4 regions of the Pelagerythrobacter marensis genome follow, and region 1 is predicted to be linked to each of the others. Evidence: riboswitches for the same ligand, from Rfam matches in the RefSeq annotation. Region 1 holds a riboswitch; each other region holds the start of a gene.

Region 1 (7,499 bases):
CGATCGGCTGGAAGAAGATCGACAGCTCGTTCTTCTGGATCGCGTGGCGCAGCTCCGCCTCGATCTCGCGCCGGCGCGCCAGGTCGCGGCTCATCGAACTGTCGAAGAAACAGGTCTGGCGCCGGCCGTTGACCTTGGCGTGATAGAGCGCGAGATCGGCGGCCTGCATCACGCTGTCGGCGTCCGGCCCGTCTTCGGGCAGCACGGCCACGCCCAGCGAGGCGCCGATTTCCAGCCGCTCCCCGTCGACCCGCACCGGGCGCATGATTTCGGCATGGACTTCGCTCGCCAGCCGCATGCAGTCGGCCCGGCTATCGATTTCGCAGAACACGATGAACTCGTCGCCGCCGAAGCGGGCGACCGTCGTGCCCGGCGGGGTGATTTCCTGGAGCCGCCGCGCCACCGTTTGCAGCACGCGGTCGCCGACCGGATGGCCCAGCAGGTCGTTCACTTCCTTGAACCGGTCGAGGTCGATCCAGATCATGCCCATCATCTGGTCGGGCTCGATCTCCATCAGCTTTTCGACGATCTCGTGATTCAGGCCCGCGCGGTTGGCGAGGCCGGTCACCGTATCGGTGCGGGCGAGCTGCTGCATCTTGGCCGCCAGGCGCGCGCTGGTTTCGGCGGCGGCGATATTGTCACGCAGCAGGTGAAACACGTTCATCGTGATCGACGCCATCGCCGGCACCATCAGCAGGATGGTGACCGCGAAGACCGCGAGCGGGAGCGACCCGAGATAGATGCAGGCCAGGCTGATCGGCACGCAGACCAGAACGAGCTGGCCGATCGCGATCACCGGGCGGCCGGCATTCCGGGCGCAGATCGCAACGCCGTAACCGATCGCATTGGCGGCCATCATCACTTCGGCGGCGGGATCGACTTTCATCACCAGCGTCGCGGCGGTCGCGGTGCCCAGAAGCAGGGCATAGGTAAATGCGCCGATCTCGTAGATCTTTTCGAGCGTGCTGGTGCTCGCGTCGCTGTCGGGCGAAATCGCGAACGCCAGCATGATGCGGATGGCGGCCACGACACACAGCGCGGCGGTGAGCCCGTACATGACCAGCGAGGCGCTCAGGTAAGCGACGACCAGCGCGCAGACGATGCCGCTGGCCGCGCCGGCGGCGAGACTGCTGGGCTGCGTATAGAGGGTGCGGACCAGCATCCGGCGCACGCGATCCGACAGCGCATCGCCTTTCTGGAAATAGGACAAGGCCCTGGTGACCTTCCCCCGGGGATCGCAGTTCGCCATGCTCCGGGCGATAGCCCAAAGTGGTCACCGCATAGTTAAGAAACCGATGATGGCCCGGTGCCGCGCTCGGCGGCCGGACCGGGGGGCGGTTCAGGGCACCGGTACGGCCGAAGGCGCGCCGCGATCGTCTGCCGGCCGCAGCCCGGTGCGCGTGGTGCGTTCGAGGCCGCGGGCAAGGCGCGCGTCCAGCGTGCGGCAGATCCCGTGCCACCAGTCGTACGATTGGCGGTCGCCGGCGAAGAACGCGCGTTCGGCCTGCCGGCGCGCTTCCCGCGCCGCGCCGAGGCCATGACGGGCGAAGTGCTGCAAGGCGGCATGGAGCATCCGGTCGTCGGGCCGCGCCAGGCAATTGTCGTTTGCCGCGCGCGCGGGCTTGCGCCGGCGAAACGCCTGCGCGAGCAGGGACTGTGCAGCGGATTGCGATGGTGCGAAATGGACCGTCATGACGAATTGGGCCTTCCGGTATGGCTCTTCGTGGCTGGAGGACGAAGGCCGGTTGCGACTTGCCCACAAGGTCTAGCGCCGCTCTCCTAAATTATGGTTCTTTGCCAGGGTTTCCAAGAGCTTAACCGCCTCGTGCCGGCCGGCGTTCGCCCTATCGCGGATCGGCGATCCAGCGGCCGCTGTTGGCATATTCGGGCCGCACCGTTCCGGCCGAAGGCAGGCGGTCGGCAGGGCGCGCGGTGTCGCCGGTTTCCGCTGCGCCGGCGGCGGACTGTGCGGGAACGGATGCGCGGGCAGGGCTGCGGCCGGCGGTTGCGCGCGCGCTTTCGGCGGCGGGGCTGGCGAATGCCGCCGCCGGCGGGGCGGGTCGGGCGAACCTTTCCGCCACGGCCCGGGCGCTCGGCGCGGCCGCCGGTTCGCGGCCGCTATAGGCCGCGGTGAAAGCGCCCGGCTGCCCGGCCCTGCCGCGCCAGCGATAGAACCGGTGCGCGCCGATCGTGCCCACCGTGTCGAGGCTCGCCGCCCAATAAGGATCGATCCAGATCGTGTGGTAGTGCGTGGCGAGCCCGACGGGGGTATAGACCTCGCCCGCCAGCGCCGCCTGCGCAATGCCCAGCGCACGGTCCCACGCCGCCTTCATCGGCTTGCGCGCCAGCGACCCGTCGCAGGTGAAGGTGAACTGGCACCCGGTGCTGCGGTCCGAACCCTGGAAAACCACGCCGCACACGCTGTTGGGATATGTCGGATGGGCCACGCGGTTGAGCACGACTTGCGCCACGGCCTTCTGGCCGCCCGGCGTCTCGCTCGCCGCCTCGTAATAGACCGCACTGGCGAGGCAGTGCAGCGCGCGGGCGCGGTCGACGCCCGTGCCGCCGCCGGCGAAGCTGCGCGCCGCGGGGCCGGCGGTGCGTGCGGCGGCCAGTTCCGCCGCGGTTCCGTCGCCGGTGCCGGTGGGATCGAACACCGCGGCCAGATCGTCGCGCGCGGCGGGCACCACGCGCGGACTGTCTTCGAGGAAGTAGAAGGCAGAGCCGGGGAAACTGTGGCCGGCGCGCTCGAACGGCATCGGCTTGACCGTTTCGGCCGGGGCAGTCTGAGGCACCGGCCGGCCGAAAGCGTGCCAGTCGCCCGGTGCGGCCATCGCCGGCACGCCCAGCGCCGCCACGAGCGCGAGGATGCGCCGTCCGCGATGCCTGCCCGGTCCGCCCCCGCCGATCGGGCGCGACCGCAGGCTCGCCGGCGTGCGGCGTGCGCGGGTCGTTCCGGCGGGGCCGTTGCTCAAGCTGCGTCCTTTCCGATCCGATGGCTGCCTGTCGGCTCGCGGCCCCGGCGCGTAGCAGCGCGAAAGCTGAAACTCGAGCGCGCCCTTGCCCCCGTCCCTTGGCGGCACAAGTCGCAAGCGGCGGTTAAGCGACATGCTTGTCGCAAGGTTAACGGCATGCGTCTTGCCGGGGTGGGGCGAGGCGGCTAAGGGCCGCCGCACGTCACGGGTTGTCCACCCGTTCCTGCCGGAACGACGGACCGAAGAGGGAAGGGGGTAGGGAGCATTTCTCCCGAGGCCCCCGCTGCCCCCGCAACTGTGACCGGGGAGCGCCCGTTCGACACGTCACTGGGGAACCGGGAAGACGAAACGCGGCGCGACGATCCGGGAGCCAGGAGACCTGCCCGATGACGGTCGTTCGTGCTGCCGGGCGGGGTGCACCGGAAGCAAGCGGAAAAGGCGTATGCCTTGTTCCGTCATGAGCGGCAGTTCGTTCATGACAGGAGTATTCCATGCGTAACCACCTGATTTTCGGCACCAGTATTCTCGCGCTATCCGCGCCGCTCGCGGCTCAGGACAGCGCCACCGACCCCTATGGCCAGTTCCGCCCGGCCGAGACCGAGATAACGGTCACCGCCACCGGCACCCGGATCGAGGTCGAAGACACCGGCCAGCCGGTCACCGTGATCGGGCAGGACGAGATCGAGAGTGTCCAGGGCGCCGATCTGACGCGCGTTCTCGAACGCGTGCCCGGCCTTTCCTTCAGCCGCAACGGCGGCCCCGGCGCGGTCACCAACGTGCGCGTGCGCGGGGCGGAGGGCGAGCAGCTGCTCGTCATCCTCGACGGCGTGCGCGTGTCGGACCCGGCCGCGCCCGGCGGCGGGTTCGATTTCGGCAACCTGCTCGCCAGCAATCTCGGCAAAGTCGAGGTCCTGCGCGGGTCGAACAGCACGGTCTGGGGGGCCGACGCGATCGGCGGCGTGCTGGTCGCCAGCACGCGCAGCGAAAGCGGCCTGCAGGCGAGCGCCGAATACGGTTCGCGCGATACGCTGACCGGCGCGGTCTCGGGCGGCGTGGGCGGCGATGCCGGGTTCCTGGGCGGTTCGGCCAGCTATTACCGCACCGACGGCTTCTCGCAGGCGGCGAGCGGGACGGAGGCGGACGGGTTCGAGCAGTGGGCCGTCAACGGCCATGGCCGGCTCTACCTCACGCCCGGTTTCGAAGTCTTCGCCCGCGGCCGCTGGGCCGAAGGCGACCTCGACCTCGACGGCTTCCCGGCGCCCGACTATGTCCTTGCCGACACCGGCGACACGCAGCACACGCGCCAGTATTCGGCCTCGACAGGTGCGGTCTACGACGCCGGGCCGCTGTTCGTCAGCGCCGCCTATTCCTTCGCCGATACCGAGCGGGTCAACCGCAGCGCGGACAGTGCCGACCCGACTTTCTCCAGCGACGGCCATTCCGACCGCGTCGAACTGCGCGGCGAATGGCGCCCGATCGGCCCGCTGCTGGTCAATTTCGGGGCGGAGAACGAGTGGAGCGACTATCGCACCCTTTCCGACGATGCGCGGCACAGCACGCGGATCTTCGGCGCCTATGCCCAGCTCGGGATCGAGATGGGGCCGCTCTCGGCCCACGCCGGCGCCCGGCTGGACGATCACGCCCGCTTCGGCAGCGAAACGAGCTTCGGCGGCGACATCAGCTATGTCCTTGCCGGCGACCTGCGCCTGCGCGCCAGTGTGGGCGAGGGGTTCAAGGCGCCGACGCTCTACCAGCTCTATTCCGACTACGGGAACCCGGAGCTTCAGCCCGAACGCAGCACCAGCTACGACATCGGGCTGGTCCACGGCGACCGCTCGCTCGCGAAATCGCGCTTCTACGGCGCGCTGACCGCGTTCCGCCGCGATGCGCGCAACCAGATCGAGTTCGCAAGCTGCTGGCAGAACCCGGCCCCGATCTGCGAGGAGCGTCCTTTCGGCTACTACGACAACATCGGCCGCGTGCGGGCCGAGGGGATCGAGGTCGAGCTGGGCGCGCGCCCGTCGGATCGCTGGGTGACCCGCGCGGTCTATGCCTGGGTCGACACCGAAAACCGCACCGCCGGTTCGGTGAACGAAGGCAACGTCCTTGCGCGCCGTCCGCGCCATACGCTGACGCTGTCTGCCGACTGGGTCAGCCCGCTGGCCGACTTCACGCTGGGCGGCGACGTGCGGCTGGTGGGCGATTCGTTCGATAATGCCAGCAACCTGACGCCGCTCGACGGCTATGCCCTGGCCGATCTGCGCGCGTCCTTGCCGTTCGGCGAGCGGTTCGAGCTGTTCGGCAGGGTCGAAAACCTGTTCGACGCCGATTACCAGACCGCCGCCGGCTATGCGACCGCCGGTCGCAGCGCCTACGTCGGCGCGCGCGCGCGGTTCTGATCCGCCGCAAAGTCTGAAGCACGAAAAAGCGCCCGGCCTCGTGGTGAGGTCGGGCGCTTTTCTTTTCTGTCCTCTTTCCCGTCATGCTGAACTCGTTTCAGCATCCATCGCGCCTTCATGGGCCGAGTCCCGACGGGGCGGAATGGACCTGAAACGAGTTCAGGGTGACGGGGGTGGCGCAATCCGCCCCACCCCCAAAAGGCCTTCAGTCCTCGGTCGTTTCCGGCGGTAGCGGGCCGTCCGAGGTGGCCGGTTCCGCCTCCGCCTCGCCGCCCAGCAACCCGCGCGCGTCGAGCATCGGGGTCACGTCGGGCTGGCGTCCGGCGAAGTTCTCGAACATTTCGAAATAGTCCATCGTCCCGCCGCGGCTGAGCACGGTCTTGCGATAGTGATCGCCGTTCGCGCGGGTCAGGCCGCCGTTGTCGAGGAACCACTTGCGGCTGTCGCGGTCGAGCATCTCGGTCCACAGATACGAATAGTATCCCGCGCTGTAGCCGGCCGGGCTTGAGAAGATGTGGTTGAAATAGATCGAGCGGTAACGCGGCGGCACCAGATCGACTTCCAGCCCCAGCTCCTCCAGCGCCTTGCGTTCGAAGGCGTCGACTTCTTCCGGGGTGTCGATCGCCGCCGCTTCGGCCGGGCTCAGCGCGTGCCACTTCATGTCGAGCAGCGCGGCCTCGACCACTTCGCCGAAATCGTAACCCTGGTTGAACTTCGCTGCGGCCTCGATCTTCTCGACCAGTTCGGCCGGGATCGTCTCGCCGGTCCGATAGTGTTTGGCATAGTTGCGCAGCACCTCGGGATAAGTCGCCCACAGCTCGTTCACCTGGCTCGGGTATTCGACGAAGTCGCGCGCGGTCGCGGTGCCCGAAAGGCTGGCGTATTTCTGATCGGCGAAAAACCCGTGCAGCGCGTGGCCGAATTCGTGGAACATCGTGTTGACGTTGTCGAAGCTCACGAGCTGCGGCTCGCCCTCCGCCGCCTTGGGGATGTTGAGCACGTTGTAGATCACCGGCTTGGTGCCGTAGAGATGGCTTTGATCGACGAAGTTGCTCATCCACGCGCCGCCGCGCTTGCTCGGCCGCTGATAGGGGTCGAAATAGAAGATCCCCAGCTCGCTGCCGTCGGCATCGAACACGGTATAAGTCGTCACGTCGGGGTGATAGACCGGAAGATCGGTACGCTTCTCGAACGTAAGGCCGTAGAGCTTGTTGGCGGCATAGAACACACCGTCTTCGAGCACGTTGGTGATTTCGAAATAGGGCTTCACCGCGTTTTCGTCGATGTCGTACTTCGCCTTACGGACTTTCTCGGCATAGCGATACCAGTCCCACGGGCGGACTTCGAAATCGCCGCCTTCGGCCCTGATCTGCTCGTTCAGCATGGCCGCCTCGCGCCGCTGGGTCGCGGCGAGGGCGGGAACCATCTGCTCCATGAAATCGAGCGCGGTCTTCGGGTTCTTCGCCATGCGATCGTACATGACGTAGCTGGCCCAGTCCGGCTCGCCGAACAGCGCCGCCTTCTGCGCGCGCAGGCTGGCGATTTCGGCAAGCAGGGCGCGCGTGTCGTTCTCGCCGCCCCGGTCGGCGCGGTGATAGCTGTTCATGAACAGCGCCTCGCGCGTGGCGCGATCTTCCAGCTCGGGAAGGAGCGGCTGCTGCGTCGTGTTCTGCAGCGCGATCACGTATTGGCCGTCCAGCCCACGCTCGGTCGCCAGCTTGGCCGCAGCCTCGATATCGGCGTCCGACAATCCGGCGAGCTTCGCCCGGTCGTCCACCACCAGCGCGCCGTCGACGGTTGCTTCGCGCAGTCTCTGCGAAAACTCGGTGGTCAGTTCGGACAGGCGCGAATTGATCGCTTTCACCTGTTCCTTCTGCGCCGGGTCGAGCAGCGCGCCGGCATGGACCATCTGGTCGTAGGTTTCCTCCAGCAGCTTGGCGTCTTCCGGCGTCATGCTCATCGCCGCGCGGTTGTCGTAGACCGCCTTCACCCGCTGGAACAGGACGGGGTCGAGCGTGATCGCGTCCGAATGTTGCGACAGGCGGGGGCCGATTTCGGCCTGGACCGCGTCCAGCGTGTCGTTGGTGTTGGCGCCGGTCAGCGCGAAGAACACCGTCGCCACCCG
Region 2 (7,499 bases), 1.2 Mb from region 1:
TTCCCCCTCCGGGAAAGATGCAGGTCTATGAACTGACCCCATGGGGCTATGCCGCCGAGCCGCTGATCCAGGAAGCGGGGCGATGGGCGGCGCAATCGAGCGCGCACGATCCCACTCTGCCGCTTTCACCCGTCTCCCTGATGCTTTCCATGCGCACGATGGTGGACAAGGAACGGGTCGGGGCGATCCGGGGCAGGATCGGGTTTGTCATCGGAGAAGAAGGGTTCGTCGCAGAACCGGCGGAGGGCGCGCTGCCAATTCGCCGTGCCGACCCGGCCGACGCCGATACGGTATTCCGCGCGCCCACGGCCTCGGTCGTGGCCGGCGGACTCTACGCCGATATACCCTGGGACGATCTGGAGCGCGATGCGGGCCTTGTGATCGAGGGCGATCATGCGCTTGCGCTGCAGTATGCGGGTCTTTTTGCGCTGCCCCCGAAGCTGGCCTGACCGAACCGCCCATCTGCCGGTCCCTGCCGATCCCGAGACGCGCTGCGTCCGGGGGCGGGGCAAACTTGTCCACGCGTTTCGGCACCGCGCAGAAACGGGCTGGGGAGAAACGGGGCCGGGCAATGTCGGTCCGCTGTTGACGTTTCTGCTCCAGAGTCGCTAATGACAATCACTCGCAATTAACGACTCTCCATCACGGGAACCTGTTCTTGACACATCAGGCCATAGATCGCGCAGCCTTCAGTCCTTCGGCAGCGCTTGCGGTGGAAACGGTGACGCGCGTTCGCCATCTGACCGATCGGCTGTTCTGCTTCGCCATTACCCGGCCGCCGGGCTTCCGCTTCCGATCGGGAGAATTCGCGATGGTCGGCCTGCCCGGCGATGGACGGCCCTTGCTGCGCGCCTATTCGATCGCCAGCCCGGCCTATGCCGACGAGCTGGAATTCCTGTCGGTCAAAATCGAGGATGGGCCGCTGACCTCGCGCCTGCGCCATATCCGCGCGGGCGACCCGGTCTATCTGGGCAGGAAGGCAACCGGCACGCTGGTGACCGACGCGCTCCTGCCCGGCCGCCGCCTGTTCCTGCTGTCGACCGGAACCGGGATCGCGCCGTTCATGAGCCTGGTCAGGGATCCCGAGGTTTACGCCCGCTTTGCCGAGATCGTGCTGGTCCATTGCGTGCGCCAGGTCGCCGACCTTGCTTGGCGCGACCTGCTGGAAGGGCAGCTGGCGGGCGATCCCCTCGTCCAGGACGAGGCGCTGCTGCAGTTCCATTACCTGCCCACCGTCACGCGCGAGCCTTTCGGAACGCAGGGCCGGATCGCGCGCCTGATCGAACGGGGGACGCTGTTCGAACGCGTGAGCGGCCCCCGGTGCTTCGACCCGCAGGGCGATCGCATCATGCTGTGCGGCAGCATGGCCATGATCAGGGATCATGCGGTCGACCTGGAAGCGCGCGGCTTCGTCGAAGGCAGCAATTCGCGGCCGGGCCAGTTCGTTATCGAGCGTGCTTTCGTCGGCTAGCGCCGCCCTTTCGCAGTCGTCGCATTCGCCGGGGAGAGGAAACATGGCAACGGGAAGAGAGAAATTTGCGCAAGGCATATTGGTGCGATTGTTCAGGGCCTGGTCGGCCTGCCGTGCAGCGGGAGCGGGCGCGGGCGACTTCGCCCGAATGCAGGAAATCGTCGCGCCGCTCGATCTGCCCGACGAGGCCGTGCCGGCCTGCGCCAGCCTGTTCGAATTGATCGAAGCGCACCTGGGGCGGCCGCTGCACGCGGAACGTTGTTGCAGCCAGCGCCTCTCGCCCGACGAGCGCGCGCTGCTGGGGGTGGTCTCGATCGCGCCCGCGCTGCGGCCTGCTGTCGCCGTCGTTCAGGTGCCGCACGGCCTTCCCGGTGCGATCTGCTGGGCGGCGATGGTCGTGCGCCGCGCCTTCGCGATCGAGGAAGGCACCGCCTTGCCGGGCGCGGCCCCGGGCGTGGCGGCCCGGTGCCCGTTCGAGCGCGTTTCATCGAAGGAGGCGTTTCGTGGCTTTTGATCTTGCCCAGCTCACCAGCACGCCGGACCTGCGGACCGTGCCGCCGGTCCAGGCGCGGCTGGTCTGCGCGATGCGCTACACCCACCTGGCGCGAAATGTGAACGACTATTCGCACCGCGGGCTTGCCCGGCATCTCGGCACGCTGTGCGCGGTGCAGAGCTTCCATGTATTCATGGACGAGGCGGGGCGGGCATGGCCGGAGAAGATCGTTCTCAACCCCCCGTGCCAGCCCGCCTTCAGCTACGACGAAATGCTGCTGGTCGATCTGGCGACTGCGGCGGCGCGCGGCGAACGCGCCCGGTTCGACGCGTTCGTCCGCGACATGATCGGGGAAGGTGGTCGCAATGCCGTCTGGGCGGCTGCGCGGCGCATGATGCGGCACCTGGTGACGGGCGTCGGTTGAGACCCGCCCGCTCGCAGGACGAACGGCAACGACGGGCGCGGCCGGGGCAAAGGCGCTCGCCCCGGCCGCCACGCCAGGCCGGTCAGGCGAGCGTGCCGCGAACCGACCGGGCCGCCGCGACCATGTTGGTCAGGGCAGGGCGCACGTCTTCCCACTTGCGGGTTTTCAGGCCGCAATCGGGATTGACCCACAGCTGCCGCGGATCGATTGCGGCAGAGGCCTTGCGCAGCAGGGCCTCTATCTCGTCTGCCGGCGGAACACGGGGCGAATGGATATCGTAGACCCCCGGTCCGATCTCCGCCGGATAGCGGTAGCTGGCGAAGGCATCGAGCAATTCCATCTTCGACCGGGCGGTTTCGATCGAGATGACATCGGCATCCATCGCCCCGATCGCGGCGATGATATCGTTGAATTCCGAATAGCACATGTGGGTATGGATCTGCGTTTCCGGCGCGACGCCGGATGCCGCCAGGCGGAAGCATTCGACCGCCCAGTCCAGATACTCGTCCCAGCCCGCGCGGCGGAGCGGCAGCCCTTCGCGCAGGGCAGCTTCGTCGATCTGGATGATCCGCGCGCCCGCGGCTTCGAGGTCGTTCGCTTCGTCGCGGATCGCCAGCGCGATCTGGCGGCAGGTTTCGGCACGCGGCTGATCGTCGCGCACGAACGACCATTGCAGGATCGTGATCGGGCCGGTCAGCATCCCTTTCACGGGGCGTTCGGTCAGGCTCTGGGCATGGCGCCACCAGTCCACCGTCATCGCGCGCGGGCGCGAGACATCGCCATAGAGGATCGGTGGACGCACGCAGCGCGAGCCGTAGCTCTGCACCCATCCGGCGCGGGTGAACGCGAAGCCGGATAGCTGTTCGCCGAAATACTGGACCATGTCGTTGCGCTCGAACTCTCCGTGGACGAGCACGTCGAGGCCGATATCCTCCTGCCAGCGGATCGCCCGCCCGGTTTCTTCGCGCAGGAACGCTTCGTAGCCCGCACGGTCGAGCGTGCCCTTGCGATGATCGGCACGGGCTTTACGCACGGCGCCGGTCTGGGGAAACGATCCGATGGTGGTGGTCGGCAACGGCGGAAGGCGGAGATGTTCGCGCTGGCGTTCGATCCGCCGCGCGAAGGGCATATCGCGGCGCGCCGACGCGGGCGTGATCCCCGCGACCCGCTCGCGCACCGCGCGATCGTTGGTCAGCGGGGAGCCGCGCCGGGCCGCGATCGCATCGGCATTGGCCGACAGCTCGTCGGCAACGACGTAGCGCCCGCGTTCCAGCCCGAGGCCCAGCAGCGCCAGTTCCTCCAGCTTCTGCACGCCGAATGCGAGCCAGTCGGCGATCTGCGGGTCGAGTTCGGTTTCGAGCGCGAGATCGATCGGCGCGTGAAGCAGCGAGCAGGATGGAGCGATCTGGATTGCGCGGCGGGCCTTCACAACGGGGGCGAGCCGATCGATCAGAGCGCCGAGATCGGCCTTCCACACGTTGCGCCCGTCAATCACGCCCAGGGAAAGCACGAGATCCTCTCTCGCGTGCGTCAAGGCAGGCTCCAGCTGATCGGGCGCGCGGACCAGGTCGAGGTGCAGACCGGCGACGGGAAGCGACAGGGCAAGGTCGAGATTTTCCTCCAGACCGCCGAAATAGGTCGTGAGCATGATCTGCGGACCTGCTGCACTGCCCAGGTCGGCATAGGCGGTACGAAACGCCTCGCGCGCGGTCTCGTCCAGATCCGTCACCAGTGCCGGCTCGTCGATCTGCACCCATTCGGCGCCGGCGGCGCGCAGCTGTGCCAGCAGTTCGCGATAGACCGGCAGCAGGGCGGGGAGCAGCGTGAGCGGAGCAAACCCGGGTGTGCGCGATTTTGCCAGCAACAGCCAGGTCACCGGGCCGATCACCACGGGGCGCGAGCGATGGCCAAGCGCCAGTGCTTCCGCAAATTCGCCCAGCGGCTTGGCCGCGCAGAGCGAGAACGCCTGGCCCGGCTCTACCTCGGGGACCATGTAGTGATAGTTGGTGTCGAACCACTTGGTCATTTCCTGCGCCGGCAGGCCGTCGCTTTCCTGCCGGTGGCTACAGGCCGCATCGTCTTCGCGCTCGGCGTCCGATCGCGTTCCGCGCGCCATTGCGAAATAGACCTCGAGCGAATCGGGCGCTCCCAGGTCGCGGTAGGCCTGCGGAATGGCACCGAGCATCACGCTGGTGTCGAGCACCTGGTCGTAGAGCGAGAAATCGTTGCTCGGCAGCACGGCGATTCCGGCCGCGCTCTGCCGCGCCCAGTTGGCGGCGCGCAGCGAGCGTGCGGTTTCGCGCAGCGCGCTTTCGTCGATGCTTCCGGCCCAAAAGGCTTCGAGCGCCTTCTTCAGTTCGCGGCGCGGACCGATGCGGGGGAAGCCGAGATTGGCGGTGGTAACGGGCATGAGTCGTCTCCTCCGGCCGCGCGCTTTCGCCCGGCCGTTGCTGGTTCTTCGATCAGTCGGTTTGCGGTGAGGGGCAGCGCGCCGCGTCAGACAGACCCGGCGCGCATGCACATTCGGATCGGGCGGCAAACGAAGGCCGGATGGGGCATATTCGGCATCGATCGTATCACCTCGCATCGCGGGCGGAGATCGGTCGGGCGTGCGCGCGGCAAGGTGGAGGCCCGATACAGGGCACCTTTCTATCGCGCGTCCGCCGGAAGAACCCCCGTCCGAAGAACGTTATCGCGTCGCAGGCAGGTCTCCTGGCTCGCGGGTCGTCGCGATGGCCCCGAACCTTCCCGGTTCCGCCCGGCGGAACCAGTGGTCGAATTGGGGCACCGCTCTCCGCCTACAGTTGCGGGGGCAGCGCCGGACTTCATCCCCGCGGGACGTCACCGGCTTCCCGTCTTAGCCTCGCGAAAGTGCGAATCGCATCGCCCTGCACGAGGAACCTCGACCGGCCCTACAAAGCCCCGATCGCTCGTATTGTCAAGAAAGATATAAAGAGTTCTATATATCTTGATCTCTCTGGGGTCGCTCTGGCCCTAAGGTAAAGCGAGTATGCGCTGGGCGATCGGTTCCAGCGCGCCCGCGTCGAGCGGGGCATCGGGATTGTTCCAGCTCAAGGTCAGGATACGCCATTCGCCCTCTTGATCCTGCAGAAGCCAGGTCAGGTTGAGGACACCCGGCTCCGACCCGCCCTTGTACCCGACGTAGCGCCAGTCTTGACGGCGCCCTTCGGGCAAGGCCGGATCGATCGCCATGATTCGGCGCGCGGTGGGATCGTCGAGCGCGACAATGCGCCGCATGAGCGAAGCCAGATCGCGCCCGCTGGCAAACCATTCGAGTGTGTCGATCGCCGTCGGCCGGGTGAATGTCGGCTTGATTATCCGTTCGGGATCGCCGGCGATTTCGGTCGAGAATGCATCGATCAGCCGGGCCTGCTCGTCCTCGCCCGCCGCGGCATAGGCAAGCCCGTGCTGAAGATCGCCTTTGAGGCCGAACAGTTCGAGCGTGGTAAGAAACGGCAGGGTAATGTCGGGCGCCGAGTGGCCGCTGGCTCGCAGTTCCTCGGCAATGGCGTCGCGGCCGACGACTGCGATAAGCTGATCTGTCGCCGTGTTATCGCTGAGAGATATCATGAGGGTGGCGAGCGTCTGCAGCGTCACGGGGGACCCCTCGGGCCAGTCCTGCGATATTCCGCTCGGCAAGGAGCGTCTGTCGAGGCGCACGACTTCGTCCCACGAACGCTCGCCCCTGACCACCTGGCGAGCCAGGGCCGACAGGACATAGAGCTTGAAGGTCGATCCGATCGCATATTGCGCATCGGCGTCGATCGCCAGGATCGGATCGACCTGGTCGTCCAGCAGGGCGTAATAGACGCTGATCCTGCCAGGCAGCGCGGCGAGATCGGCCACGATCTTGTCCGCTCCGTCGTCGATCGGATCGAACTGGTTCAGCAACAACCCCGTGACTCGCCCGTCCGGGTCGAGCCGCACGGGCCCGCGCGCGATCGCCCGGTCGAATCGGAGCGCGATCACGCCGGCGCCGGTGCCGGTACTCGCGACGTTCTCCAATCCGTGAAGCGCGCCGAACTGCCGGGTCATCTGCTGCATCATGGCCCTCAGTTGCGTTTCGGACACTGCCGCGAGAAACGACGGAGCGAACACCTCGCGCGCCGGTCGCTCCTCGCGGAGGACGGCCACCACGCCTTCGGCAGCCGCCTCGAGCGGCGCGGGCACCGCGCTTTCTGCTGGCGGCACCTGCGCGGCAAGCGGAGCGGACGGAACGGCAAGGCCCAGGGCAAGCGAAGCGGCGATCGGTCGGATCATGGCGTGGTTCCCCTTGTTGCGCTGCAATCGTGGACGCTTCGGGCAAGCGCGTCGAGAGCGCTGTCGCTGAAACGAACCGATTCCCTGATAGGGGGTCGGGCACATCGTCCGGTTTCGTTTTCTCCCCGTCGCCGAAATTTCGTATCCGGCGCGGCAGCGGGTAAGCCGGGCGCGAAACGATTCACGCGTCAACCTGGGGAGCATCGATGCCCACCGAAAATATCAGCGTCGCGACCGAAGCCGGACACGAACTGGCCGGATCTCTCGAACTGCCGACGGGCCTTGTGCGCGGTGCCGCCCTATTCGCGCACTGCTTTACGTGCACGCGCCAGAGCAAGGCGGCGGTCGCGACCGCCCGGGCATTGGCGCGGGAGGGAATCGCGTGCCTGCGTTTCGATTTCACCGGTCTCGGCGGCAGCGGCGGGGAGTTCGGGCGCGCCGGCTTCGCCACCGACGTTGCCGATTTGATCGCGGCCGCCCGCTATCTGGCCGACCGTTTCGGCAACAGGATATTGCTGGTCGGGCACAGCCTGGGCGGGGCGGCGGTGCTGGCCGCAGCCGGCGGCCTCGGTTTCGACCGGGTTGCGGCAATTGCGACCATCGGCGCGCCTTCGAACGTGCCGCACGTGCTGGAACGCATCGAAGGCGACCTGTCCGCGATTCGCGAACGCGGTTCCGGCTCGGTCTCGATCGGAGGCCGTTCCTTCGAACTGAGCCGCGAATTTCTGGAGCGGGTGGAGAACATCGACCTGGTCGCAGAAGTCGGAAAATTGCGCGTGCCGCTGCTGCTGCTGCATTCGCCGACCGACGACCTGGTGGGCATCGAGAAT
Region 3 (7,499 bases), 980 kb from region 1:
GGACCAGCTGCTCGAAACCGAAGGCGAGAGCGAGCAGCGCAAACAGCTATTCACCGAACTCACCAAAGAGCTGAAAAGCCACGCCGCGGCCGAGGAGCAGGCGCTCTATTCCACCATGTTGCGCAAGCCCGAAACGACCGACGAAACCCGGCATTCGGTGGCCGAGCATCACGAGATCGACGAAATGCTGAACGATCTGGCCGCGACCGACATGTCGTCGAGCGCGTGGCTGACCAAGTTCAAAACGCTCGATCATCGCTATCGCCACCACATCGACGAGGAAGAGGAAGATCACTTTCCCGATTTCGAAGGTTATCTTACAGACGAGGATGAGGAGCACATGGAATCGGTGTTCGAACGTCGCAAGCGCGAGGAGAAAGCGGATGCCGAAGTCACGCCCGAAAAAATGGAAGACGCCAAGGAATAACAGCGCGGAGGCGGGGTGAGAACAGGCGACGCCGGGGCCGCGGAGGCCGAGTTCGGCGACGAGTCCGACGAGCCCGGGGTATGGCGATATGCCCGGGTCGATCGGGCCAGCGTGATCGTCGATGCTGCCGATTATTTCGCGCTGATGCAGCAGGCGATGCTGAAGGCGCGGCATCGGATATTTCTGGTCGGGTGGGATTTCGACACCCGCATCCACCTGGCACTCGGCCGCAGGTGGTTTCATCGCATCCTGCGGCGAAAATATCCCCGCCGGCTGGGCAGTTTCCTGATGTGGCTGGCGCGCCATCGCCAGGGTCTGGAGATTCGCGTGCTCAAATGGAGCCTGGGCCTCGTCCAGTTCTTCACGCGCGGATACATGCTGGTCGATCTGGCGCGCATGGCTGCCCACAAGGGGATCACCCTGAAGTTCGATACCCACCATCCCGTCGGTTGTTCGCATCATCAGAAGATCGCCGTGCTCGACGACAAGCTGGCGGTTTGCGGCGGGATCGACATGACTCAGGACCGGTGGGATACGCGCGACCACCACGAACACGACCGGCGCCGCCGCCGGCCGCATGGCAGGCGTTACGGGCCCTGGCACGATGCCACCATGATGTTCGAGGGGGAGGCGGCCAGGATCCTGGGCGTTCTGGGCCGCGAACGATGGGAACGGGCTGGCGGGGAAACCCTGGACCAGGTTCCGATTCCCGAAGAGAGCCTGTGGCCCGACGGTCTGGCCGTGCAGTTCGAGAACGTCGAACTCGGCATTGCCCGCACGCGCGCCTGCTACGACGGTATGCCGCAGGTTTGCGAGATCGAGCAACTTCTGCTGGCACAGATCCGTCAGGCAAAGCGCTTCATCTACAGCGAGAACCAGTATTTCACCTCGCGCAAGATCGCCGAAGCGATCGGTGAGCGATTGAAGGAGGACGATCCGCCCGAAATCGTGATGGTCCAGCCCAAAACGGCCGAAGGCTGGCTGGAACAGCAGGCGATGGATTACGCGCGGGTGCGACTGATCGAGTGTCTGGCCGAACTCGATCACAAGGACCGTTTTCGCATCTATGTGCCCCATACGGGGGAAACGCCGATCTACGTCCACGCCAAGGTCACGATTATTGACGACCGCATCCTGCGGATCGGGTCGGCCAACTTCAACAACCGTTCGATGGGTCTCGATTCGGAATGCGACGTGTTCTTGGACTGCGATCGACCGGGCAACGACCATGCGGCGGCAGGCATCGCTGCGCTGCGGCATTCCCTGCTGGCCGAACATTGCGGGCTGGCGGAGGAGGAGGTCGGTCGGCTGCTGGCAGACGATCCGTCGATGCATCGCCTGATCGCGCGCCATGGGCAGGGCGACGGGCGATCGCTGCGGCCCTATGAAGTGCCCGATCTCAGCGGAGTCGAGGAAGCGCTCGCCGATTCCGGCATCCTCGACCCGGAAAACCCGCAGGACATCCTCGAGCCGTTTGCCAACGGCGGACTTTTCCGCAAGGGAAGCCTTCTGCGAAGCGCTGCCCGCAGCGTGAAAAAGGCATGAAAGGGGACGATAGCATGAGCAGTCTGGTCGGGCCGGACGAAGACGTATTGCACGGCAAACCACCCGTGCCCGACGATGTGCAGGAAGCGATCCGCACACTGATCCGCTGGGCGGGCGACGACCCGGAGCGGGAAGGGCTGCTCGACACCCCCAGCCGCGTTGCCCGCGCGTGGAAGGAATATTGCCTCGGCTATCGCGAGGATCCCGCGATCCATCTGAGCCGCGTTTTCGAGGAGGTCGGCGGCTACAACGAAATCGTCCTGCTGAAGGACATTCCCTTCCAGAGCCACTGCGAACACCATATGGCGCCGATCATCGGCAAGGCCGCGATCGCCTATCTGCCGACCGACCGCGTCGTCGGCATTTCCAAGCTCGCTCGCGTGCTCCACGGTTTCGCCCGCCGCCTGCAGGTGCAGGAGCGGCTGACCGCCGAAGTTGCCGACTGCATCTGGGAGCACCTCCAGCCCCAGGGCGTGGCAGTCGTGATCGAAGCGAGCCACAGCTGCATGACCGCACGCGGGGTCCGTACCCCCGGCGTGACGATGACCACCAGCCGCATGATGGGCACGTTCCTCGACGACCCGCGCAGCCGCGAGGAAGTGCTCAAGCTGATGGGCTATTGAGAGGCAGGGGGTGCCCCTCGGGATCGACGCTGACCAGTGTGAACAGGGCGGTCGCGGCATGTCGCCGCTCGCCGGTCAGTAGCGCTTCCGACCATAGCTCGACCGCCACGCGGATCGAACTGCGCCCCGTCATCTTCACTTGCGCCACCAGCTCTACCATGTCGCCTTCGCCGATCGGGGCGACGAAATCGATCCGGTCGGACGATGCCATGACGAGGACTCTACGCACGTGCCTGGTCGCGGCGATAAACGCGGCCTTGCCCATCATCCGCAGCGCATCGCCGCCGTAGAGCGTGCCGTAGTGATTGGTCTGCCCGGGGAACACCATCTCGGCCAGTCTCAGCGCGCCGCCCCAGGCCGCCTCTCCCGCACTTTCGTCAGGCGCGATCGGTGGAAGCGGCAGGCGCGTGTCCGGCCCTTTTCGCGCCACCATTGCGAAGCGGCCTCTCGTGCACACGTTCCGTTCGCCCGTTACCGGCCCCTCGGCCACCAGCTCGACTTCGACATCGAGCGAGCTGGAGCCGACGCGCACCACCCGGCCGGTCACTTCGACCATATCGCCTTCGCGCGCAGGAGCGGCGAAATCGATCTTCTCGCATGATGCGGTGACGAACGGCGCGCGGCCGTGGCGCGATGCGGCGAGGAATGCCACTTTGTCCATGTGGGCGAGCGCCACGCCGCCGAACAGGGTGCCGTGATGGTTGGCGTCGCCGGGGAACACCATGTCGATCAATTGCACCGGCCGGCCGGTGCAGGCTTTCGGATTGCCGTCGTCGGACGCCGGCGGTGTGGAGCCGGGCGAGGGGGTGCGAAGCGTCATCGTCGTCTAATCCCGCGAATGGGGCGAGACGGCCGATCGGGCACGCGCACCGGTCGCGCAGGCTTGGCCGCGCGGCTTGCATGCGACCAGACCGGGCACCCCGCCGGTGGACGTTTTCGTGTCGGAGGCAGGTCTCCTGGCTCGCGGGTCGGCGCGGACGGTCCGTCTTCCCAGGGCGAGACCCCCAGTGACATCGATGGACCGCCGCTCTCCGCTTACAGTTGCGGGGGCAGCGCCGGACTTGCCCGCAGGGCGCACCGGCTTCCCGTCTTAGCTCCGGCAGGACAGCCCAGCCGGAGAACCTCGACACCGTTCGAATCGCGCCGATCGGGGCGCGGGTCAAGGCGGTCCGGCGTCAGACGCGCGGACCGCCGGCAGATCGTCAGAGCTGGCCGAGCATGTGCTCCGCACTCGAGACCGAGAAATCGCCCGGCTGCTCGACATTGAGTTCCTTCACCACGCCGTCTTCGACGATCATCGAATAGCGCTGGCCGCGCTGGCCGAGTCCGAAACCGCTGCCGTCCATGGTCAGCCCGGTCGCCTGCGCGAATTCGCCGTTCCCGTCGGCCAGCATCGTGATGTCCGAAGATCCGGCCTGGCTGTTCCACGCGCTCAGGACGAACGCATCGTTGACCGCGGTGCAGGCAATCTCGTCCACACCCTTCGCCTTGAGGTCCGCTGCCTTCTCGACATAGCCGGGCAGATGGCGCGCCGAGCAGGTCGGCGTGAACGCGCCGGGGACCGAAAACAGCGCCACTTTCTTGCCCTGGAAATACTCGCTCGTCTGAACCTGTTCGGGACCGTTCTCGGTCGCCTTCACCAGCTTCACATCGGGAATTCTGTCGCCAACCGAAATCGTCATCTCGCAATATCCTTTCGTCGTCCCATTCGTTCGCGTGCCGATATAGAGGCTGCAATGCGCGCGGCAACGGCAAAGGATATAAAGATCGCTTTATATTTGCTTCGCGGCAGGGCGGTCGCTAAATGCGCAGACCCGAAGAACCCGCGCTCCGCGCGCGCAATGCAAGCAGATTTCAGGAGAATTTCGTGGCCGACGCCAAGCAGGATTACATCGTCAAGGACATCAGCCTCGCCGACTACGGACGCGACGAGATCGCGATCGCCGAAACCGAAATGCCGGGGTTGATGGCGCTGCGCGAGGAGTACGGCGAAGCGCAGCCGCTGAAGGGCGCGCGGATCACCGGGTCGCTGCACATGACGATCCAGACCGCGGTCCTGATCGAAACGCTGACCGCGCTCGGTGCGGAAGTGCGGTGGGCGACCTGCAACATTTTCTCGACCCAGGATCATGCCGCCGCGGCTATGGCCGCCAACGGCGTGCCGGTGTTCGCGGTGAAGGGCGAAAGCCTGGCCGATTACTGGGACTATGTCGGCAGGATTTTCGACTGGTCGACCGGCGACGACGCCGATCGCACGGCCAACATGATCCTCGACGATGGCGGCGATGCGACGATGTTCGCGCTCTGGGGCGCGCGGATCGAGGCGGGCGAGGAAATGCCTGCGCCGCAGAACGCCGAAGAGATCGAGATGCAGCGCGCGCTCAAGGCGTTCGTCAAGGCGAAGCCGGGCTACCTCACGAAATCGGTCAAGGCGATCAAGGGCGTTTCGGAAGAGACCACCACCGGCGTCATGCGGCTGTATCAGATCGCCAAGCAGGGCAAGCTGCCGTTCCCCGCGATCAACGTGAATGACAGCGTGACCAAATCGAAGTTCGACAATCTCTACGGGTGCAAGGAATCGCTGGTCGATGCGATCCGCCGCGCGACCGACGTCATGCTGGCCGGCAAGGTCGCCTGCGTCGCGGGCTACGGCGACGTCGGCAAAGGCTCGGCGGCGTCGCTGCGCAATGGCGGTGCGCGCGTCATGGTGACCGAGATCGATCCGATCTGCGCGCTCCAGGCGGCGATGGACGGGTTCGAGGTGGTGACGATGGAAGAAGCCGTGCAGCGCTGCGACATCTTCGTCACCGCGACCGGCAACGAGGATGTTATCACCGCCGAGCACATGAAGGCGATGAAGCACATGGCGATCGTGTGCAACATCGGGCACTTCGACAGCGAGATCCAGATCTCCGCGCTCGACAACTACACCTGGAAGGAGATCAAGCCGGGCACGGACCTCGTGACTTTCCCCGACGGCAAGTCGATCCTCGTCCTCGCGAAGGGGCGGCTGGTGAACCTGGGCTGCGCCACGGGCCATCCGAGCTTCGTGATGAGCAGCAGCTTCACCAATCAGACGCTGGCGCAGATCGAACTGTTCACCAAGTCAGGCGAGTATCAGAACGACGTTTACGTCCTGCCCAAGCATCTCGACGAGAAGGTCGCCGCGCTGCATCTCGAAAAGCTCGGCGCCACGCTGACGCAGCTGAGCAAGAAGCAGGCCGACTATATCGGCGTTCCGCAACAGGGGCCGTTCAAGCCGGATCACTACCGGTACTAGGCGGCAGGGGCTTTGGCCCCGCCCCGGCTGGCCGCCCGCAGCGGTTGTCCGGGGCGGGAAGCCATCGGGCCTGCCGGACCGCTGCCTTCGCCGGGACCGACAGGATTGCCGTTGCATCGCGCGCGCTTGCCGCATAGCTGACCGGCATGGACCTTTCCCCCACCGCGCTGGCGTTGATCGGGCTGCTGCTGGCGGCCTGGACCGCCGGCGCCGCCTGGCTGATGATTGCCGCCGCGGGGAAGGCGAAGGGCGCGGAGACCAGCCGCAAGGCGGCGCGGCGCATGGCGCGTATGATCGACGAGGCCCCGGCCATTCCGCTGCTGGTGCGCGCCGACATGCGCATCGAAGCGTCGGAACGGCTGGCAGGCTGGCTCGGCCTGGCCCGCCTGCCGGTCTACCTCAGCGAACTCTCCGGCCCGGGTGGAGAAGGGTTGTCCCGCGCGCAATTGGCCGAACTGACCGAACACGTCCTGCGCGCCCAGAAGACGGCGGCCCCGTTCCGCATGGCGCTGACGCCACCGGGCTCGCGCCGCAGCCTGGCGCTGCGCGGGACGCTGGCCGATCCGCAAGTCTCGCCCGGCGGCGCCGCGCTGATCTGGGTGTTCGATTTCAGCGAGAGCGAAAGCGAGCTGGCGCGCCTGCGCGAGGAAGCCGCGCGTGCCCAGGGCGATTTCGCCGCGCTGGTGGGTCTGATCGAGGCGGCGCCGATGCCGATGTGGTTCCGCGGCACCGATAGCCGGCTGCGGCTGGTCAATGCCGCCTACGTCGAAGCGGTCGGCGCTTCGAGCGCTGCCGATGCCGTCGATCGCCAGCTCGAACTGATCGAGACGGTCGACGGTCTTTCCGCGGCCCAGGTGGCCCGGCAATCGGCGGAGCAGGACGCGCCGATCGAACGGATCGTGACTGCCACCGTCGCCGGGGAGCGTCGCTCGCTGCGGGTCAGCGATCTTCCGCTGGGGCGCGAGGGCATCGCCGGATATGCCATCGATATCGAAGACATGGAAGAACTCGCACGCGAATTCCGCGCCTTTCGCGAGGCGCAGCGTTCGATCCTCGACCAGCTTTCGGTGGGTGTCGCCCAGTTCGACGATCGCCGCCGCCTGACTTTTGCCAACCAGCCGTTCCGCCGGATATTCGGCATCCCACAGGGATCGGTCGCGGCGGGGCTCGATTTCGAACGCTTTCTCAGCGATGCGCGCGATGCGGGAAAAACGCCGGTGGTGCGCGATTTTCCTGCATGGCGGCGCGAGCACGCCGAGTGGTTCAGTGCCAGCGCCCCGTGCGAAGAAGCCTGGCCGCTTGCCGACAAGACCCATCTGCGCGTCGTCGCCAACCCGATGCCCGATGGCGGGTTGGTCGTGGTGGCGGAAGACCGGACCGAACAGCTCGCGCTTTCGGCCACGCGCGACACGCTTTTGCGGACACGCACCGCGACGTTCGACAGCCTGTTCGAAGCGCTCGCCGTGTTCGCCCCCGACGGACACCTGCAATTGTGGAACCGCAGTTTCGCCGGCACCTGGGGCCTCGACCCCGAGTTGATGGACCGACACCCTGCGGCCGACGCCCTGATCGAGGCGCTGGCGCCTAACCTCGCCAATCCTGCGCAGGCGAAAGCGGTCGGCGA
Region 4 (7,499 bases), 300 kb from region 1:
AACGGATCGCGGCGATTCTGGCCGAGCGCCCGGCCGGCGCCGGCACCCCCGCTCTGATCGTGCAGCCCCGCGCACGCCGCCCGCTGGCCAGCCTGCTGCGGCTGCGCGCGCCGGGCTGCGCGGTGCTGTCGATCAACGAACTTCCCGTCTCCCAGCCGATCGAGGTGATCGCGGTTGTCGGGGGCGAAGACCAACCCGCTCCGCAGGCCGAACCGGCCGGACAGGCCGAACAGCCCGCGGCGGGCGCAGAGATGAGAACGGAGGCGATGGCCGCATGAAGCTCGATCATACCCAGTTCGCGGCAGCGGAAGCCTATCGCGGCAATGTCGGCGACCGGGTGACCCGGTTCCTGCCGATGGTCCGCAAGCTTGCCTGGCACCTGTCGGGCAGCGGCGGCCCGACGGTCGATGTCGAGGATCTGATTCAGGCGGGCCTGGTCGCGCTGACCGAATGCGCGCAGAAGCACGATTCGCCCAGCGACGACGGCTTTGCCGCCTATGCCAAGATGCGCGTGCGCGGCGCGATGGTGGACCTGCTGCGCAGCGCCTCGCCCGATTCGCGCGGCGCGCGCACGCGCCGGCGGATGCTTGAGACGACGCGGGCGAAACTGCGCCGCTCGCTCGACCGCGAGCCGTCGGCGCCCGAACTGGCCGAAGCGCTCGACATGCCGGTGAAGGATTTTCTCCAGTTCGAGCGCGATCTGGCGGAAACGCGGATCGCCTCGCTCGACGAATGCTATTCGGAAACCGACGGCGCCTTCGCCTCGGCCGAACCCGACGCCGAACGGCAGGTTCTCCAGCAGGAAGACCGCGAAAGCCTGATCGCGGCGCTCTCGGGCCTGGGTGAACGGCACCAGCTGGTGATCCAGCTCTATTTCGTCGAGGAACTCAACTTGTCCGAAATCGCCGCCGTTCTGGAAGTCAGCGTGCCGCGCGTGCACCAGCTCAAGGCCGCCGCGCTGGCGAAAATGCGCAAGGCGATGGCGGATGCGGATAGCGGGTCGGTTTGAATTTCTGCGATCAAGTGGAGGCGGCCACCAACACCTCCGTCACCCCGGACTTGATCCGGGGTCCCGCTTGTTTCGTTCGTACCAAGGCCACCTCCCCCCGCTCGCGGAAGGTAGCGGGACCCCGGATCAAGTCCGGGGTGACGACGGTAAAGTTGCCGCAGCATTCGCCAGAGCTGCCAAGACACGGATATGCAAACCGACCCGCTACCGTGCAGCGCTGCGCAGGATTGACCCGCTCCGCCATTGACAACCCGCGCCTCGCGGCCGCAAGTGCCGCGCCAGACGGTGCCGCTTTTGCGGCGAAGAGGGAAGCCGGTGCAAAGCCGGCGCTGTGCCCGCAACTGTAAGCGGGGAGCCCCGGGCCACCGCGTCACTGGACACCGTTTCCGGCAACGGAGCGGCTTTCCGGGAAGACGGCCCAGGGCGCCGATCCGCAAGCCAGGAGACCTGCCGTCGCGTCGTTCGTCCGGGAGCCGGGTCAGCTCGATCGGACGGGAAACGCGTTTTCCCGCAGAAGCGACAGCCATCGGCCGGGCTATCGGCGCCGGAGCGAGAAGCCCCCGGCGGGCCAAGACTGTCCAGGCGATGCGGGGCCCCGAGCCTCCCCGCGCCGCGAACGGGGTTCCGCCATGCGCGATGCAGGATGGCCGAAAAGCGCGCCAGGGCCAATCGGCATTCAGCCCCGGCGGTCTGCAAATGGCGGCTTTCAGCGTCACCGGTCCTCGAAAACGGGGACATCTCTCACACCCGTTTGTCATTCCCGCGCACGCGGGAATCCATGGAGCAACCGCCGTACCCTGGATCCCCGCTTTCGCGGGGATGACACCGGGCACAAATGGCGATCGGTCCTGAGGCGAAAGCACCGGCTTGCCGGCCTCGTGGCGTTGTTCCTGGCATCCTGCGCTCCGGCGCCGGAACCAGCCGCCCCACCGGGCACCGAACCGCAACGCATCGTCAGCCTCGATTATTGCGCCGACCAGTACGTGCTCCGCTTCGCCGATCGCGACGCGATCCTCGCGCTCTCGCCCTATGCGGGGGAGCGGTTCTCTTACATGCGCGCCGAGGCCGAAGGGCTGCCCATGGTGCGGCCGCGCACCGCCGATATTCTCGCACTCCGGCCCGACCTCGTGATCCGCTCGTTCGGCGGAGGGGCCGACGTGGTGCCCTTTCTCGAAGACCTCGGCGTGCCGGTGGTCCAGATCGGCTTCCCGCAAACGATCGCCGAAGTGCGCGAGGAAGTGGTGCGCGTGGGCAGCGCGCTGGGCGCCGGGGCGGAGGCGCAGCGCGTGGCGGCCGATATGGACCGCCGCCTCGCCGCCCTGCCGGCCCCGCCGGACAGGCCCCGCACCGCGCTTTACATGACGCCGGGGGGCATGACCTCGGGCGAAGGCACGTTGGTCCACGAAATCCTGCGCACCGCCGGGCTCGCCAATTTCCAGGACCGGGCCGGCTGGAACATCCTGCCGCTCGAGCGGCTCGCCTACGAACGCCCCGACGTGGTCGCGCCGGCCTTCTACGAAGGCGTCGAAAGCCAGGGCGACATCTGGAGCGCCGCGCGCCACCCGGTGGCGCAGGCGCAGCTCGAAAACCGCCCCGTCGTGCCGCTCGAAGGCGCCTGGACAAGCTGCGGCGGATGGTTCCTGATCGACGCGATCGAGGCGCTGTCGCACGCGGCACAGAGAGACGCGCCATGACCGCGCGTGCGAACCTTCTCCTCGTGCTCGCGCTGATCGGCGCGATCCTGCTCGCCCTCCTGCTCGGCTCGGTGCCGTTGTCGTTCGCGCGCGTGCTGGGCGCGCTGAGCCTGCAAGGGAGTGCGGGCGATAGCCTCGTGGTCTGGCAGATCCGCCTGCCCCGCGCGCTCGCCGCCGCCGCGGTCGGCGCGGCGCTGGGGATGAGCGGCGCGGCGCTGCAGGGCCTGCTGCGCAACCCGCTCGCCGAACCGGGCATTCTCGGCGTCTCCGCCACCGCCGCGCTGTTCGCGACCTTCGTGCTCTTCTTCGGCCTCGCCGGCGCCGGTCCGCTGATCCTGCCGCTGGCCGCGATTGCCGGAGCGCTGGCGGCGACACTGGTGGTCGCGATCGCTGCACTACGGACCCGCTCGGCGGTGACGCTGATCCTGGTCGGCGTCGGCCTGTCGAGCTTTTCCGCCGCGCTGATGGCGTTGCTGATGAACCTCGCGCCCAATCCCTTCACGCTGGCCGACATGATCAACTGGACGCTGGGCACGGTCGCCAACCGCAGCTTCGCCGATCTCGCCTACGCCGCGCCGTTCCTTGTCGTGGGTTTCGGCACGCTTCTCGCCACCCGCCGGGGTCTCGCCGCGCTGGCGCTGGGGGAGGAAGCGGCGGAGGGCGTCGGGCTGGACCTCAGGCGGCAGCGGCTCGCGGTGATCCTCGGCGCGGGGTTGGCGACCGGCGCGGCGGTCTCGCTCGCGGGCGCGATCGGCTTCGTCGGGATCGTCGCGCCGCACCTCGTCCGGCCCCTCGTCGGCTACGATCCGGCGCGCCTGCTGGTGCCCTCGGCCCTGCTCGGCGCGCTGGTGCTGGTCCTGGCCGACATTGGCGTGCGGCTCCTGCCGACCGACAGCGAACTGCGGCTGGGCGTCGTCGCCGCGCTGATCGGGGCGCCGATCTTCGTCTGGATCGCCGCACGCGGGAGGCTCATGCGATGAGCGTGCTCGAAGCCCACGGGCTCACCTATCGCGCCGGGGGGCGCCCGCTCGTCGAAAATGCCGGCTTTCGGCTCGGCCCGGGCGAGCTGACCATGCTGATCGGTCCCAACGGTTCGGGCAAGTCGACTCTCCTGCGGCTCGCACTGGGCCTGCTCGCGCCCGACGCGGGCGAGGCGCTGATCGACGGCACCAGCGTCCGCAGCCTCTCGCCGATGGCCCGCGCGCGCAAGATCGCCTACCTGCCGCAGACGCGCCCGCTCGCCTGGCCGATGCCGGTGCGCGACGTGATCGCGCTCGGCCGTTTCGCCTATGGCGCGGCGCCCGGCCGGCTCTCGGCGGAGGATGCGGCGGCAGTGGCACGCGCGGTCGCGGCCTGCCGCCTCGCCGGGTTCGAGGAGCGCGCCGCCGACACGCTCTCGGGCGGAGAGCTGGCACGGGTCCATCTTGCACGCGCATTCGCGGCGGAAACGCCGCTGCTGGTGGCGGACGAGCCGGTCGCCGCGCTCGACCCGCGCTACCAGCACGAAGTCGCGCAGCTCTTCGCCGCCGCCGCGCACGCGGGGCGCGGCGTGCTGACCGTCGTTCACGACCTGGCGCTGGCGGCGCGCTACGCCGATCGCCTGATCTGGATGAAGGACGGGCGGATCGTGGCGCAGGGCTCTGTCGAAGAAACGATGACCGCGGCGCGGCTGGCCGATGTCTTCGGCGTTGCGGCGCGGATCGAACGGAGCGAGGGCGCCCTCGCGCTGACCGTCACCGGGCCCGCCTGAGCTGCGCCAGACGCGCCGCCGCGGCAGTCACGATCGCCCGCCGTTCCGTTTCCTCCGCCGTCTGCCAGCGGCCAATCTCGTCGAGCGTGCGCCCGCATCCTTCGCACAGCGCGCCGTCGGCGGAAACGCGGCAGATATTGCGGCACGGGGAAGCGACCGGTGTGTCCATTCCGGCCCCGTGCGCGATCCGGCCCGGCAATTGCAATCCTTTCCTCGCAATGCCCAGAGCGGGAGCGCATCGACGGCCTAGAACTGCTTGCGGATCGAGACCTTCACCGTTCGCCCCAGAGGGTCGATCTCGTAACGCGCGAACCCCGGCGGAACGGTGCCGTCGGACAGCGTTACCCGGCGGTAGGAGTCGAACAGGTTCTCGACATCGAGCGAAAGCCGGAGATCGGCGAGCCATCCGGCATTTTCGGCATCGGCCGCGAACTCGGCCGGTTCTGCAAACAGGCCGAAATCGACCGATAGCGGCGGGCGATAGCGGAAATCGGAAGCGGGCGGCGCGGCAGCGGTCGCTCTTACGCGCGACGGGCTGCTCCAGGTCGCCTGCAGGTTCGCACCGATCGCCTTACGCCCCACCGTCGCGCGCGCCGAAAGCGCGTGGCGCGACTGGCCGGTCTCCGCCAGCCGGTCGATGACCGGCGCCCCGGGGTGGATCAGCAGCTCGTTTTCCAGCTTCCACGTATGGTTGATCGACAGCGTATAGCGCAGCGGATCGCGCCCCGATATCGCGCCGCGGCCCGACGCCGCGGACGGATCGGGCAGGCGCAGGTTCACGCCCGACACCAGCTCGCTTTCCGAACTGCGCGCGATATTGATCGCACGCGCGTCGACCGCGACCAGCCGCCCGGCATCGTCGCGCGTGACCCGCTCCGGGAAAGCCGCCTCGGTCGCCGGGGTCAGCTCGGGAAACGGCGCGATCCCGCCCTGCCCCTCGCGCCGGCGATAACGGACATCGAGCGTCAGCGCCAGGCTGTCCAGCGGGCGGAGCTGGGCGGATAGCGAGAGGGTGCGGCGGCTGCCCCGATCGAGCGCGGGATTGCCGCCGGTGATCCACAGGGGTTCCGCCAGTTCCTGCCGCACGAAATCGTAAAGCAGCTTCACCGTCTCGACTCGCGGCGCCCCCAGGTCGTCGCTCGACGGGGCGGTTTCGCGATGTTCGAAAGAGCCGCGCAGCCGGACGAAGGACGCCGGCGACCAGGTGAAACCCGCGCCATATTGCCGGCGCAGCGCGCTGCCCGAACTGGCCCGGCCGCCCGCCGACAGATCGAGCGACAGGTCGCCCAGCGGCAGCAGGCCGGCATCGCCGCGCCGCGCCAGCGGAATGTCGAGCGCCAACTCTCCCCCGCCGCGGCGATGGGTGGTGCGGCTGCTGCCCGGCTGCGCGTTGCCGAGGCGGTCGAGCGGGGTGAACCTGCTCTCGCTGCCCATCGCGTCCACGGTGACGCTGGCGTTGACCGGTGCGTCGGCCAGTTCGAACACCTGCTTCGCCGCATTGATCCTGAGGCTCAGGCTGTCGCTGGCCGACCGGTTGCGGGTCGCCGAGAGCAGGCGGCGCGACCATGGGCGATAGGGATCGAAACCGGCGGCATCGCCGTCCAGCAAGCTCTGCACCTGCGCCGTATCGATCCCGCTTTCCCGCAGATTGCGCCCGCGATTGTGCCCGTAAACCGCCGACAGCTGCGTTCGCCAGCCGGCCAGCTGGCCCGACAGGGACACCGACAGGCCCAACGATCGGGCGTGGTTCTCGTTGCGCAGAGCGGCGTCGCCGTCGAGCGGCCGGACCAGCGCGACATCGCGGACGAACGGCGACCACCGGCTGTCGGCCGGCAGAATCGCCGAGACGACCGGCAGGCCGCGATGATCGACGCTTTCGCTGGCCGATGCGGTGAGGTTGACCGCCGCATTGAACGCGCCGATCCGGCGGCCGATGCCGAGGTTAAGGCTGGCGTTGCGCTGGGCGGGCAGCAGGTTGGCGAAACGCGCCGCGTCGACAACGGAGGCCGGGTCGCGCGGCCGGGCGAAATCGGCCAGCGCGGGCCGCGATCCGGCAAAAGCGCCGGGGAGCGGAGCCACCGTCACGATCCGGCCGGCGACAGCGCTCAGCGCCGGATCGATCTCGCCGCCGTCGAGCGCGGCGACATAGCCGGCGAGGTCGACCGCTTCCCGGCGAACGTCGCGGGCGCTTTCGCGCAGGGCGCTGTCGAACGAGACCCGGCCCTGAACGTTCCACCGCGTGGGGCCGGAGATCGCGACCTGCCCGATCGAGAGATCGCCGCCGTGGCGCCCCCCGCGGGTGGGTGCTCGCGCGGCGAGGTCGACGGTGCGGCGCGCGAATTGCTTCTTGAGCACGAGGTTGATCACGCGCTTGCCCGCCGGGTGGCCATAGCGGGCCGCGGCGCCGGGTTCGAGCACCCCCAGCCGCTGCAGCGCCTCGGGCGGATAGGCGAGGATCGACCGGTCGAAGCCGACATCCTCTCCATTGACGAGGATCACCGGCTCCTCCCCCGACGGGTCGATCAGCGGGCTCAGGCGTTCGAGCAGTTCGGAGATGCTGGCGGCCCCCTGGGCGGCGATCTCGTCTTCCGCGATCTCGGTTTCGGCCGCGACCACCGCTTCGCCATATCGCGGCGCGGTGACGACGATGTCCGCATCCCCGCCGCCTTCGCCGCCTGCCGGTTCCGAGGTGTCGGGCGCCGCCTCGGCACGGTCGCGGTCCTGGACCGCCGTGGCCGCGGAAACCGGATGGAGCGGGAGGAGTGCAGCGAAAACGATCACGAGGTCGCCGCCCCGCCGCGCGGCGAGCCCAGCGCCTCGCGCGTCGGCGCCCACGCGGCCGCTGGCTGTCGAAGACGCACCCGGTCGCTTCATACGGGCACACAATGCCCTATCGCGGATTCATTCGCCAAGGTCGGTCGCCGATGCACTGACACCCGAAAAGCGACGCCAGCGAAGGCGGCGCAACAAAAAAGTGGTGCCGCAGCCCGGGTACGGGCCGCGGCACGAGTCTAGGCCTGGTGAAGGCCTCGCGCGCTGGACAGGC

The links. Region 1 has a riboswitch for cobalamin ahead of V5F89_RS07455 (TonB-dependent receptor plug domain-containing protein). Riboswitches for the same ligand answer to the same signal wherever they lie in the genome.
Region 2: it holds a riboswitch for cobalamin, as region 1 does, so the genes downstream of both, metE (5-methyltetrahydropteroyltriglutamate--homocysteine S-methyltransferase) here and V5F89_RS07455 (TonB-dependent receptor plug domain-containing protein) in region 1, are expected to answer to the same signal.
Region 3: it holds a riboswitch for cobalamin, as region 1 does, so the genes downstream of both, V5F89_RS12220 (acyl-CoA thioesterase) here and V5F89_RS07455 (TonB-dependent receptor plug domain-containing protein) in region 1, are expected to answer to the same signal.
Region 4: it holds a riboswitch for cobalamin, as region 1 does, so the genes downstream of both, V5F89_RS05925 (ABC transporter substrate-binding protein) here and V5F89_RS07455 (TonB-dependent receptor plug domain-containing protein) in region 1, are expected to answer to the same signal.

What each region holds. Positions count from the first base shown of each region.
Region 1 is NZ_CP144918.1:1,586,582-1,594,080, forward strand. Features, by position in the region: gene V5F89_RS07440 (putative bifunctional diguanylate cyclase/phosphodiesterase) at 1-1,249, opposite strand, end outside; gene V5F89_RS07445 (hypothetical protein) at 1,340-1,693, opposite strand; gene V5F89_RS07450 (cell wall hydrolase) at 1,845-2,975, opposite strand; cobalamin riboswitch at 3,165-3,376, shown strand; gene V5F89_RS07455 (TonB-dependent receptor plug domain-containing protein) at 3,467-5,374, shown strand; gene V5F89_RS07460 (M3 family metallopeptidase) at 5,580-7,499, opposite strand, start outside.
Region 2 is NZ_CP144918.1:2,807,436-2,814,934, reverse strand. Features, by position in the region: gene V5F89_RS13470 (helix-turn-helix domain-containing protein) at 1-449, shown strand, start outside; gene V5F89_RS13465 (ferredoxin--NADP reductase) at 659-1,471, shown strand; gene V5F89_RS13460 (hypothetical protein) at 1,554-1,985, shown strand; gene V5F89_RS13455 (hypothetical protein) at 1,975-2,388, shown strand; gene metE (5-methyltetrahydropteroyltriglutamate--homocysteine S-methyltransferase) at 2,471-4,798, opposite strand; cobalamin riboswitch at 5,073-5,308, opposite strand; gene V5F89_RS13445 (serine hydrolase) at 5,383-6,669, opposite strand; gene V5F89_RS13440 (bifunctional alpha/beta hydrolase/OsmC family protein) at 6,876-7,499, shown strand, end outside.
Region 3 is NZ_CP144918.1:2,571,158-2,578,656, forward strand. Features, by position in the region: gene V5F89_RS12205 (hemerythrin domain-containing protein) at 1-427, shown strand, start outside; gene V5F89_RS12210 (phospholipase D-like domain-containing protein) at 443-1,972, shown strand; gene folE (GTP cyclohydrolase I FolE) at 1,987-2,595, shown strand; gene V5F89_RS12220 (acyl-CoA thioesterase) at 2,576-3,415, opposite strand; cobalamin riboswitch at 3,525-3,736, opposite strand; gene V5F89_RS12225 (peroxiredoxin) at 3,798-4,277, opposite strand; gene ahcY (adenosylhomocysteinase) at 4,463-5,875, shown strand; gene V5F89_RS12235 (sensor histidine kinase) at 6,022-7,499, shown strand, end outside.
Region 4 is NZ_CP144918.1:1,282,248-1,289,746, reverse strand. Features, by position in the region: gene V5F89_RS05935 (flagellar biosynthesis protein FlhA) at 1-278, shown strand, start outside; gene V5F89_RS05930 (FliA/WhiG family RNA polymerase sigma factor) at 275-1,009, shown strand; cobalamin riboswitch at 1,291-1,464, shown strand; gene V5F89_RS05925 (ABC transporter substrate-binding protein) at 1,888-2,703, shown strand; gene V5F89_RS05920 (iron ABC transporter permease) at 2,700-3,683, shown strand; gene V5F89_RS05915 (ABC transporter ATP-binding protein) at 3,680-4,453, shown strand; gene V5F89_RS05910 (DUF1289 domain-containing protein) at 4,437-4,622, opposite strand; gene V5F89_RS05905 (hypothetical protein) at 4,700-7,234, opposite strand.